DNA from 2 places in the Lactobacillus gasseri ATCC 33323 genome. Region 1 is predicted to be linked to the other one. Evidence: riboswitches for the same ligand, from Rfam matches in the RefSeq annotation. Region 1 holds a riboswitch; the other holds the start of a gene.
The links. Region 1 has a riboswitch for magnesium ahead of mgtA (magnesium-translocating P-type ATPase). Riboswitches for the same ligand answer to the same signal wherever they lie in the genome.

Region 1 (6,496 bases):
TACTTATTAGATTTTGCTGACCATTACCAAGCGGACTATAACTTTCGTGCACAATATTTTCTTTTTCTAAAAATTCGTGCATCTTCCATTGCTGCAAAAATAAATGAGTTTCAATTTGATCAACCATTGGACGGACACTACTTTGGTGAATTAGATCTAAAGTTTGGCGACTATTAAAATTACTAATTCCAATTGCGCGCGTCTTTCCTGCTTTATATGCTGCTTCCAGTGCATGCCAAGTATCAATATCATGTCCCATCGGCCAGTGAATTAAAACCAGGTCAAAATAATCTAGTCCAATTCTTCTCAATGATTCATCTAAACCAATCTTAGTATCTTCATAACCATCAGTCATCGTTTTAGTTGTGATAAACACCTCATCACGATTTAGACCGCTTGCTTTCACCGCTTCGCCAACTTGTTGTTCATTTTGATAATATTGCGCCGTATCAATTAAGCGATAACCTTCTTCAAAAGCTGATAATACTGCTTGCTTTGTTTGATCAGGACTAATTTCATAAGTTCCAAAACCAAAAATTGGAATTTTAACGTCATTATTTAATGTTAATTGCTTCATATCAAAGTTACCTCAATATATTTTTTCAGTTTATTTCTATAATCAATCATATACTAAAAATGATTATTTATTTCTATTAAGCATTCGAATATCAAAAGTTTAACTATAAGTTAAATTATGTCCCATTTATCTCGAAAGTTTAACTATAGTTAAACTTTTACCCAATTTCATCCATTTTTTAACTTATACACAAAAAAGAGCTGCTTTCTCAAGCAACTCCTTAAATTTATTTTTTATTCTCCGGTCTAGGACCAGGCTTAGGTCCCATTGAAACAATAAAACTAACAATTGGAAATCCTAGATATAAAATCAGCTTCTTTCTATATATTATTTCTTAAATTGATTATGAACGTACTCAGCATAAAGCGGTGTTGACTTAACTAATTCTTCGTGCGTACCAGAACCGGAAACTGTACCATGATCAATGAAGTAGATTCTATCTGCATCAACAATCGTACTTAAACGGTGTGCAATGACTAAAGTCATTCTATTCTTCATTAAGCTGGTTAAAGCTTTTTGCACCATTGCTTCAGATTCTGAGTCAAGACTAGCAGTTGCTTCATCAAGCATTAAGATATTTGGATCACGTAAGAATGCGCGAGCAATCGCAATTCTCTGTCTTTGACCACCAGAAAGTTTTACCCCTCGTTCACCAATTTGAGTACCCAAGTCATCTTCTGATTCTTTTACGAATTTATCAGCATATGCCATCTTTAGTACACGCCATAGTTCGTCATCATTTACTTCATGATCTAATCCATAAACTAAGTTTTCACGAATTGTTCCTGGCATTACTGCAGAATTCTGACCGACTAAACCAATTTGATGACGCCAATTAGTTAAATCGATATTGTCAATATTTTCATTACCAATCGTAATCTTACCTGAAGTTGGTTTATAGAAACGTTCAATCAATGAGAAAATTGTTGATTTACCACCACCAGATGGTCCAGCAAAAGCGACAACCGTATTTGGTTTAGCCACTTCATTAATGTCATGCAAAATTTGCTTATCTTTTTCATAAGAGAAGCTGACATTTTGCAATTGCAATTCTTTACAAGCAACATCAACTTTTTGATCAGCAGCAGATTCTTCAATGGGTTCATTGAGCATTTCACGAATACGTTCAGTTGAGCCTGATGTCTTGGCTAATTCGTTAAAGAATTAGCTAACCATAATTACTGGTCCCATTAATTGGAACAAGTACATTAAAAATGAAATGAGGGCACCCACTGCCTTGCATTACCCGAATTGCACCATAGGTTAAAATCCCGATTACCAAAATCATCATTAACATGTTAGAAATTGGTTGCATCAAGGAATTAACCCATGATTCTCAAAAGAAAATATTTCTTGTTAATTAAATCAAATATTTTTCTGAATTCAAATACCACTTCTTTACTAAAGTAGTTAAAGCAATATATAAGATTAACAAAAGAAATACAATTGCTAAAAAGTACATTGGAATTGGGCCAAATTTTATTGCTTTAGCTATTGGTGTAATAAATGGTAAGACAGTTCCCACCACTGCCATACCGATTGTTGCCCAAGTAACAATTGCTGTAGCATGTTGCTTAATAAATGGTAATTTGGGATCTCTAAGTGCATGAATAACCATTTCTTGGGTCCAAAGTGATTCAATAAACCACCCTGTACAAAAGATGGCTGAGAAAATTAATTTTTGCGTTGCGCCAGCTGCTACATAACTAGTTCCAATTACTTGCGGACAAACCACAAAGAAAAGCAAAGCAAAAGTTATGATATCAAAAATAGAGGACGTTGGACCAAAGTAGAACATAAACTTCGGTAGCTTCTTTGTACTCCACTTTCTAGGCTCTGATAAATAATGCTTATTCATAGTATCAAATGGAATAGATAGGCAACTAGTTCCATACATCAAGTCTAAAATTAAAAGTTGAATTGGAAGCATTGGTAGGAATGGCAAAAATGAAGAAGCTACTAAAATTGATAAAATATTACCAAAATTAGAAGAAAGCGTAATTTTAATATATTTCATCGTATTGCCAAATACTTGACGGCCAATTTGTACTCCCTTTTCTAAAATCATTAAATCTTTGTGGAGCAAAATTATATCTGCTGACTTTTTAGCAATGTCCACCGCTGTATCAACTGAGATAGCAACATCTGCCGCTTTCATTGCAGGAGCATCATTGATTCCATCTCCCATATAAGCTACGGTATGACCATCTTGTCTAAGTAAGTCAATAATTTGAGCTTTTTGTTGTGGGGATAATTTCACAAAAACATTGCATGCTTGCACCATTTGTTTTAATTCAGCGTCAGTCTTATTTTCAAGGTCTTTTCCCTGATAAACTCGATCAATATTTAAACCTACTTGCTTTCCTACATTTCGCGTAACTGCTTCATTATCTCCAGTTAAAATTTTGACTGCAATGCCATCTTCTTTTAAGGCAGTCAATGCTGCTTTAGCACTGTCTTTTGGTGGATCTAAAAATGCTAAAAATCCAACTAAGATTAATTCATTCTCATCATCAATGCTAAATTCACCAACAGGAGCTGGATTTTCTTTATATCCTAAAAGAACAACACGTAAACCATCCTGATTCATCTCATCAATTTCAGTTAAAATTTTCTGACGTTGATCTTCATCAAGTGGACTTATTGAACCATCTATTTCTACTCTATTAGAACAAGCAAGCATTTCTTCAGCAGCACCTTTAGTTACCAAAATATGTTCGTGTTGCTGGTTCATAACGACAACGCTCATGCGTCTTCTCTTAAAATCAAAAGGTATTTCATCAATCTTTTGGTAGTTTTGATTAATTTTCTTTGTATCTAGTTCTCCTTGAGCAGCGTCAATAACTGCTTTATCAATTAAATCTTTCATCCCTGTTTGATAATAACTATTCAAGTATGAAAGCTCTAATACTTTTGACTTTTCTTCTAAGTTTAAATTATAGTGTCGTTCCAAAACCACTTTATCTTGTGTTAAGGTACCAGTCTTATCAGTGCAAAGAATATCAGCTGAGCCAAAGTTTTGGATTGAATTCATTCTTTTAACAATGGTTTCATGCTTAGCCATTTCAATAGACCCCTTAACTAAATTGCTAGTCACGATAACTGGCAACATTTCCGGCGTCAGACCAACAGCCGTTGCGATAGCAAAAATTAATGCATTTAGCCAATCGCCTTTAGTTAAACCATTAATCAAAAACACTAGTGGTGCAATTACAGCTGTCATGATTAGTAATATTTTAGAAACATTTTTAATTCCAATGTCAAAAGTTGTCTCTTTGTTTTTATTCTGAGCAAGAGTACGGGCCAGATTTCCAAAAACGGTTTTATCACCTGTAGCAAAAACGACGCCCATTCCAGAACCAGAAACAATATTTGTTCCTTCATAAAGGATATTTGGATAATCTAAGTAATTATCACTTTCTTTTGGCTTCTGATCTGCCATCTTTTCAACTGGACTTGACTCACCATTTAATGAGCTCGCTGAACAAAATAAGTCTTTACTCTTTAACAAATACATATCTGCTGGCACTAAATCTCCAGCAGCTAAATTAATAATATCGCCAACTACTACATCTTTAGTTGGTAATTCTTTATCTTCGCCAGCTCGTTTAACATTTGTAGTTACAGAAACCATATTTAGCAATGAATCAACCGCATCACTTGTTTTTACATTTTGAATAAAACTAGTAATTCCTGAAATCAGAACCATCATAATCATGATAATTACGGTACTCAGATCTTTTTGATCAGCTGGCACAAAGACATAGTTAGTTAAAAAAGATAAACCTGCTAAAAATAACAACACGCCTGTAAAAGGTGTCATAAAAGCATCGATTAGAAAATGTAATTTTGGATGATGTTCTTTATTCGAGACCTCATTTAAGCCATCTTGCCCTAAACGTTGCTTTGCTTGAACTGGATTTAATCCATTAATTGTTGTATGCAATTGCTTTAAGACTTCATTTTTTTCTTGTCTAGCAATTTGCTTAGCCAAAGTCGCATTAGTTACTACGCGATCTTTAGAGTTGAATTTTAACATAGTAATCTCTCCCTCTAAAAAATCGGCAAACAAACAAAAAGACCAACGCAAAAACTGCATTGGTCTTAACTTAGCGATTTATACTCGTCGTTCAGTTTTAACACTACGTAACGTGAAGTTTTTTAACTAGCTGACTGGGAAAAGCCTTAAGTTGACAATTCCTGTTTAACCCGTTGGCATCTCTAGATGTTGCTGGGCATCAGCGTATATTTACGTAGGAGTCTCACCTAACAGTTCATTTGCTTCTTTATTCAACTAACGGTTAATAGATTAAACAATTATTCTTTATTATTCAAGCATTTTTATAAATTCTTTACTTTTACTCTAAATCCATACATCAAATAATTGCCATCAGTTTGAGTAATTATCGGGATATTAACTTTTGGATTGTATGATTTTTTCTTAATAATTCTAAAACCTAAATTTGCATAGGTATCAGCTTTTGCCTGCGGTAAATCTGTAAGAAAACTTGATAAATTTTTATTTGCCATTATACGCACACCTAATTCTTGATAAAACTGACTATATGTCGAAGCAATTTCAGTTTCAGAACAATCGACTTTAAAATCCGAACACCCAAAATCATGATCAGGTAAAAAACATTTCTTTACCATATAAAAATCGACATTGGTTAATTGAAAGTTATCATTTTCTTTTTGACGTAAAATGGATAAATCTGCTTCAAACTTTGAATGCGCAATTCAATTTTATTTTTTAAAGGGATTAATTTTCTATTCAAGGCAACCCTGCTCGAATCGCTCAAGTAATCTTTGATTTCTTCTACTAATAAAAGTCCTAAATCACGCAGTCCTAAGATAAAACTAATTTGATATAACTACTTATAACTATAATAACGATAGCCATTTTTCTTAGTCTTCATTGGTTTAAAAATATCTTTTTGATCATAAAAAATTAAAGTTCGTCTGGTAGTACCAGCAAGTTTGGCGCTGATACATTATCTTCTTCTCATCGCCTTCCAGATGAAATGTGGAGCCAAGAATATCAAAATGAATATTATCAAATGTATTTTGATATATTTAAGAAATATCCATTTATTTGTGGCGAATTAGTTTGGAACTTTGCTGACTTTAAGACGAGTAAAGGAATTATGCGTGTTGGTGGCAACGATAAAGGAATTTTTACTCGCGATCGTGAACTTAAAGATATTGCCTTTACCTTGAAAAAGAGATGGCAACAACTAAATTAATATTTTAGTTGTTACAAATAATCGTGTTCAATCAAAATAATCGATATCATTTTAGCACATTTGATATCGATTATTTAATTATGAACGCAATTTTTTAATTTTGATACAAATTTCTAGCTAATTTTAATTTATAAAACTAATATCCTGTTTCTTGAACAAGTCAAACACGATCAAGTCTGATGAACTCAAATCTTCCTTGTTCATGTCTACAGCACTAATTCTACTGTCATCATAACAATTGAAGTACAAAATACCCTTTTCAAGATTCATACAACTAGTATACATGGTGTATTCAAAAATATTAGGACCAACTTCATCCATCCCTTTTACCTGTTCAACAGACTGCAAAATATGGAAAAAATTAGTAACACTTTCTACCTCATCACTATCTTTTGGTGCATGATTCAAAGCAAAACATACTTTAACAAAACGTGATTCTGAATCCATTCCACCAGGTAAATGATGAGTTCCTAAGCTGCGGCTATACATCTTAAGATCAACTCCAGGTAAAAAATCATTATTAGGTTGGCCGGGAACAACTGCAGCATAATTTGCCAAATTAGTTAACTGCTGCGGGAATAACGGTGCGTTCGTCAAAGCATTAACTGGATTATCATAAACATGTAAACCTTTTTCATCTGACTCAACAACGATACTCTTACCGGTCTTATCT
Region 2 (6,496 bases), 730 kb from region 1:
TTGGCAGAAGCATGTACGTCAATTGCTTTTGTAAATGAAACTACCCCAGAAAATGAAACCATCATCCCTAAATCAAGAAACTTTTTAAGCCATTCTGGATCACCATTAAAATTATGAATAATCCCGCCATATTCACCCACATGACTATTTTTCAAAACTTGATATGTATCTTCAAAAGCATCGCGAGTATGAATATTTACTGGCATCTTTAAGCTATGAGCTAAATCAAGTTGCCTTGCAAAAACTTTTCGCTGAACATCTCTTGGCGATTCATCCCAGTAATAATCTAGTCCAATTTCTCCTAAAGCAACAGTTTTGGGCTTCTTAAGCTGTTCTACTAATACATCTTCTGCATTTTGATCATAGCCTTTAGCTACATCAGGACAGTAACCAACAATAGCGTATAAATTATCAAATCTTTGACTTAGATCAATCGCACGCTCATTAAATTCTGGGTCTTGTCCTGCAACTGCACTTTTTACTACACCTAATTCTTTAGCTCGATCAAGGTAGATCTCTTCTTTTCCCCGAAAAGGCACGTCATTTAAGTGCGTATGTGAATCAAAAATCTCCATTAGCCTAATTCAGCCCCAACTTCATGTTCATCGCCTACAAGAGCTAATTTGACTTGGCCATCTTTTTCACTAGATAAAAGCATACCTTGACTTTCATGACCTAACATCTTACGTGGCTTCAAGTTAGTTACTGCTAGTACTTTTTTATCTAACAATTCACTTGCATCTGGATAAAACTTACGAATACCACTCAAAATTTGACGTTCATTTCCATCGCCAAAATCTAGCTTAAACATTAAAAGCTTACTTGAACCCTTTACCGGTTCAACTGATAAAATTTGGCCAACTTGAATCTTTACTTTGTCAAAGTCATCAATCGTAATATGTTTCTCTTCTTTTTGCTGGCTTCTAGTCTTCTTCTTTGGCTTTGCCTTCTTCATTTCTTCCTTAATGTATTTAACTTCAACATCATTCTTAAGTCTTGGGAAGATTGGAGTTGGTTTTTCAGTTACTTTAATGTCCCAGTCAAAAGCGCCAAATTCAAGTTTCTTTTGAGCTTCTTTATTCCAATCAAGACCAAGTTGGTTAAACATTTTAACTGGGCTTTGAGTCATTACTGGTGCAATTAAAATAGCAACTAAACGCAGACTTTCAGCTAGGTTAGACATTACTTTTGATAATTCTTCACTCTTACCTTCTTTATTCAAAGTCCAAGGAGTAGTCTCATCAATATATTTATTTGCACGAGAAATAAGCTTCCAAACACTGTCTAAAGCTTGAGAGAAGTGAAGAGCGTCCATTTGCTTTTGATATTCAGCGATTGTTTCCTTAGCTGTCTTAATCAAGTCTTGAGCAAATTCATCTTGATCTGCTGCAACTGGTGCAACGTAACCATCTTGATATTGGTTAATCATTGAAACAGTTCTGTTCAACAAGTTACCTAAGTCATTAGCCAAATCAAAGTTAACTCTCTCAACGAAATCCTCAGGAGTAAAGATACCATCTGAACCAAATGGAATTGCACGCATCAAGTAGTAACGAAGTGCGTCTAATCCGTAACGCTTAGCAATCATTTCTGGATAAACAGCATTACCTTTAGACTTAGACATCTTGCCGTCCCTCATTAAGACCCAGCCATGGCCAAAAATCTGCTTAGGAAGTGGCAAGTCTAATGCCATTAACATAATTGGCCAATAAATTGTGTGGAAACGAACAATTTCCTTACCTACTAAATGAACATCAGCTGGCCAGTATTTCTTAAATAATGAATCATCATCTGAGCCATAACCAAGCGCAGTAATATAGTTTGACAAAGCATCTATCCAAACGTAAACAACGTGTTTAGGATCACTAGGCACAGGAATTCCCCAGTCAACTGTTGTACGAGTTACTGACAAGTCTTCTAGACCTGGCTTGATAAAGTTATTAACCATTTCCTTTTCACGAGAGTGTGGCAAGATAAAGTCAGGATGATCCTTATAATACTGTAAAAGTCGATCAGCATATTTACTCATTCTAAAGAAGTATGAAGGCTCTTTAACCAAACGAACTTCATGACCAGATGGAGCTTTTCCGCCAATAACGTTACCATCATCATCTCTATAAACTTCAGCAAGTTGTGATTCAGTAAAGTATTCTTCATCTTCAACTGAATACCAACCAGTATATTCACCTAAGTAAATATCGCCTTGCTTTAACAGCTTTTCAAAAATCTTTTGCACAGCCTTAACGTGGTCTTCGTCAGTTGTTCTAATGAAACGATCATAAGAAACATCTAGCATCTTCCATAACTCTTTATAAGAAGCTGCCATTTTGTCCACAAACTCTTGAGGTTTAATACCTTGTGCTTCAGCTTTTTGTTCAATCTTCAAGCCATGTTCATCAGTACCTGTTAAAAAGAAGGTATCAAAACCACGAGATTTTTTATAACGCGTCATTGCATCAGCAGCAATCGCAGTATAAGCATTACCGATAGTTAATTTTCCAGATGGATAGAAAATAGGTGTAGTAATATAAAAAGTTTTCTTTTCAGCCATCTTTATTCTTCCTCTCATAAGTCTTTTAATTGCTAGTATAACATAGCATGTAGGACTTAATTTGTACATTAAAAAAAGGAATTCTGTAAAATACGGAATCCCTACAAATCATTTAGATAATTAATTGTCATATGTCGCTCGAATCCTAGGCATATCGATATTGGCCTTTACCAAATTATTTACAATAGCTGTCGGCATTACTCCAGCCGTTATACCAACAGTAATTGCCATAGCGAAAATTAAAGCATTTTCCCAATTGCCACGTATTATTTCATTAATCAGCAAAACAACTGGAACAATAATCAGGATTAATGTCAAAAAGATTTTAGTTAATTTTTTCATACTAAAATTAAAAAGATTGTTTTCTAGATTAATCTTAGAAAGATTTTGAGCTATTTTTCCAAAAACAGTTTCTTTACCAGTCGCAAAAACAACGCCAATTCCTGAACCTGAAAGAATAATTGTGCCTGCATATAAAATATTAGCGTAATCTAAGTTATTGTTTTTGCCAGTGTAATTAGTAGCTCTCTTTTTCACAGTATCTTCTTCACCAAGTAATGAACATTCTAAATCATTACTTTTGAGTAATTTAACGTCCGCTGGAACAATATCTCCAGCTTTAAGTAGTACCACATCACCAATTGTTAGATCACGAGTTAAAAGTTTCTGTGGTTCACAATCACGCATTACTTGAGTTGTTCTAGAAATTCGATTTATCAAGTTTTGAATATTAGTATTGATACGAATATTTTGCATAGCAGTTAAAATTACTGAAATAAATAAAATTGCTAAAACAAAAATTGCTGGACTTAGGTTAAGAGTACGTTGAGAAGAATTTAAAAAAATTGCTACAATTGCTAAAAAAAGCAGAACGAGGGAAAAAGGAGTTACAAAAGCCTTTAACAAATAGTGAAGTTTAGTCTTATCATGTTTAATTATTATTTCATTAGATCCGTACTTTGCTAAGCGTTGCCTCGCATCTTTACTTTGAAGGCCGCTAATTGAGGTTTTTAATCGTTGCAGCGTCGCAAACTTATCTTCGCATGCAATCCGGCGCACCAGCTTGGTGTCTGTAGTATTTCTTGTGCCGGAAGTGTTGATTTTGAACATCTTCAACATCCTTTCTTAAGAACCTAGCAAACAAACAAAAAGGCCGATGCAAAAACTGCATCGGCTCAAATCCAAGCGATTTTTATACTCGTCGTTCAGTTTTAACACTACGTGACGTAAGGTTATTAAAAATAACTAGCTGGCTGGGGAGGGCCTTATATCGACGATCCCTGTTTGACCCGTTGGCATCTCTGGATGTTGCTGGGCGACAGCATATGTTCACGTAGGAGTCTCACCTAACAGTTTATTTGCTCTAATATTTAATTTCTATTGATACTTTAACGGCTAACTAAGAATTAGTCAAGTCCCTACTTCTTTTTTCGAAAGCTTTTAAATAGAACTAATCCAAAACTTATTAAAGCTGCAATTACTAATCCCCAAACCAAGTTTACACTTTGTGGATGATCTATTTTTTGCAGTTCATCTTGTGTTAACGAATTTTTATCATAAGACAGCTTATCTTTTTGAGCAACCAAAGTAGCGCAAGCATTAAAAACTAGTCGAATCCCAGAATTAAAAGTAGCTGCTTTTTTGCTCCTTAATTTATTCCCTGCATACCGAATAATGTTGCCACATTTATTTTGAGTTAAAAGATCTTGATAATTCTTACCAACAATAATTTGAACATTTTTCTTTTTATTTTGAAGGGCAACGGCAATAATTATCTGATTCTTTAATGGCTGAATTCGATTTAAATCCTTGCTGTCTTTTAAGCTTAAAAGGCGAATTTCAGGTTTAGTTTTAGTCTTTTGATAGCTCTCATTTTTTTGATTAACAAGTTCTTTCGTCTGATTATCAAATAGTCCTTGCGGATCACTAACAAAAGATTTTGTGCTAGCAGTCAATGTTAATATGCAAATTAATAGTGCCACTAAACCAATGACTTTATTTTTCATTGTCAGCCTTCTCCAGCCTGTCTGCTAAGCTTTGAACATATTTATGATCAAGCGTTACTTGTTCAATTGCAACGCCCTTTTCACGCAATAATTTCAAGGCTAAAGGATTATCATGATAATCATAATAATAGTTGATTTTCTTAATACCAGCTTGCACTAAGCACTTACTGCAATTAAAGCAAGGAAAATAAGTAACGTAAATTTCAGTACCTTCAGTTGAAATACCATTTTTAGCGCATTGAATTAAGGCATTCATTTCAGAGTGAATTGTTCTTACGCAATGTCCATCAACCATCAGATGACCAACATCATCACAATGAGGCTGTCCTGAAACACTACCGTTATATCCGGTCGCAATCATCCGGTCATCTTTAACTAATACACTTCCGACTAAGGCACGATCACAGGTAGAACGTTGTGCAATAACTAAAGCCTGCATCATAAAATATTGCTTCCACGGAATCCTGTCTCTTGTCATTGTTCTTACCCTCTTTAAATTATTTATTTAATCTATCAAAATAATTTAAACCAATTGCCTCTCTAACTTCTTGTAGAGTCTGATTAGCAACTTCATTTGCCTTCTTTGATCCTTCTAGTAGCATTTCATAAACAGCATCTGGATTTTGAGCAAACTTTTCACGACGTTCTCTGATTGGTCCAAGCTCTTCTTCAAGAACCTTATTTAAGTAACGTTTAATTTTAACGTCACCTAGGCCACCTTTTTGGTATTGTTCTTTAAGTTCAGCAACCTTATCCTTGTCTGGTGCAAATACATCAAGATAAGTAAAGACAGTGTTACCTTCAACTTGACCTGGATCTTCCACATGGATGTGATTTGGATCAGTATACATGGACATTACTTTCTTTTGCACAGTCTTTGCATCATCGGATAAATAGATCGCATTTCCTAATGATTTAGACATTTTGGCATTTCCATCTAATCCCGGAAGTCTTCCTTGACCCTTTGGCGGGAAGTAGCCCTTGGGCTCAACTAAGATATCAGTGTTATAAACTCGGTTAAAAGTACGTACAATTTCACGAGTTTGTTCAAGCATTGGTTCTTGGTCATCCCCAACTGGGACTACTGTCGCTTTAAAAGCAGTAATATCTGCTGCTTGAGAAACTGGATAGTTTAAAAATCCTACAGGGATTGAATCCTTGAAGTTCTTTTGCTTAATTTCAGTTTTAACGGTTGGATTTCTCTCTAGACGTGCAACTGTTACTAAATCCATGTAATATGCAGTTAACTCAAAAAGAGCGGGAATTTGCGATTGAACATAAATAGTAGATTTTTCAGGATCTAAACCAACAGCTAAGTAGTCTAAAGCTACTTGAATCAAACTATTTTTGATTTTTTCAGGATCTCTTGCATTATCAGTTAAGGCTTGCGTATCCGCAATCATAATGTAAGGTTCATATTTACCTTCATTTTGCAGCTTAACACGGTTTTTTAAGGACCCAATATAGTGACCAATGTGAAGCTTACCAGTTGGTCTATCTCCAGTTAATAAAATTTCTTTCGTCATAATTTTCTCCAATATTTGTTAATCTTTAGCTTTACCTCCAATTCTAGCAAAAAACCTTATTCGTTTAAACTTACTCAAAAGTTGTTAGAATGAAATTAAAATAATTAACTAAAGATAGAAAGAGTGAAAAATCATGTGTAGTCATTTTGCAATGCCATCTCTTAAAGAAATCAAGACTTACCTAACAACTGACTTGAAATTACCACTGATTGTACCTAAAAATATCGAAGATAAATTTTCTGCTGCTACACAAATTTATCCTAAATCTTCATCCCTAGTAATGCTTTACAGCAACAATGAATTAAAACTGGTTGAAAAGAAATGGGGCTATCCGAGTCCCTTTCAAAAGAATCGCGTTCTCTACAATGCCCGTGTAGAACGTTTTTACGAAGAAAAACCGTCAATGTGGGACA

Region 2: another riboswitch for magnesium. It lies ahead of LGAS_RS01000 (P-type ATPase actuator domain-containing protein); the one in region 1 lies ahead of mgtA (magnesium-translocating P-type ATPase).

What each region holds. Positions count from the first base shown of each region.
Region 1 covers NC_008530.1:961,174-967,669, reverse strand. The annotation lists gene LGAS_RS04735 (aldo/keto reductase) at 1-577, opposite strand, end outside; partial or broken gene LGAS_RS04730 (ABC transporter ATP-binding protein) at 905-1,913, opposite strand; gene mgtA (magnesium-translocating P-type ATPase) at 1,938-4,616, opposite strand; M-box (ykoK) riboswitch at 4,692-4,858, opposite strand; gene LGAS_RS04720 (hypothetical protein) at 4,919-5,107, opposite strand; gene LGAS_RS09435 (MerR family transcriptional regulator) at 5,452-5,529, opposite strand; gene LGAS_RS04715 (glycoside hydrolase family 2 TIM barrel-domain containing protein) at 5,602-5,823, shown strand; gene bsh (choloylglycine hydrolase) at 5,947-6,496, opposite strand, start outside.
Region 2 covers NC_008530.1:232,360-238,855, reverse strand. The annotation lists gene LGAS_RS01010 (TatD family hydrolase) at 1-575, opposite strand, end outside; gene metG (methionine--tRNA ligase) at 575-2,551, opposite strand; gene LGAS_RS01000 (P-type ATPase actuator domain-containing protein) at 2,672-3,670, opposite strand; M-box (ykoK) riboswitch at 3,741-3,912, opposite strand; gene LGAS_RS00995 (TPM domain-containing protein) at 3,970-4,557, opposite strand; gene LGAS_RS00990 (deoxycytidylate deaminase) at 4,547-5,035, opposite strand; gene trpS (tryptophan--tRNA ligase) at 5,055-6,083, opposite strand; gene LGAS_RS00980 (SOS response-associated peptidase family protein) at 6,217-6,496, shown strand, end outside.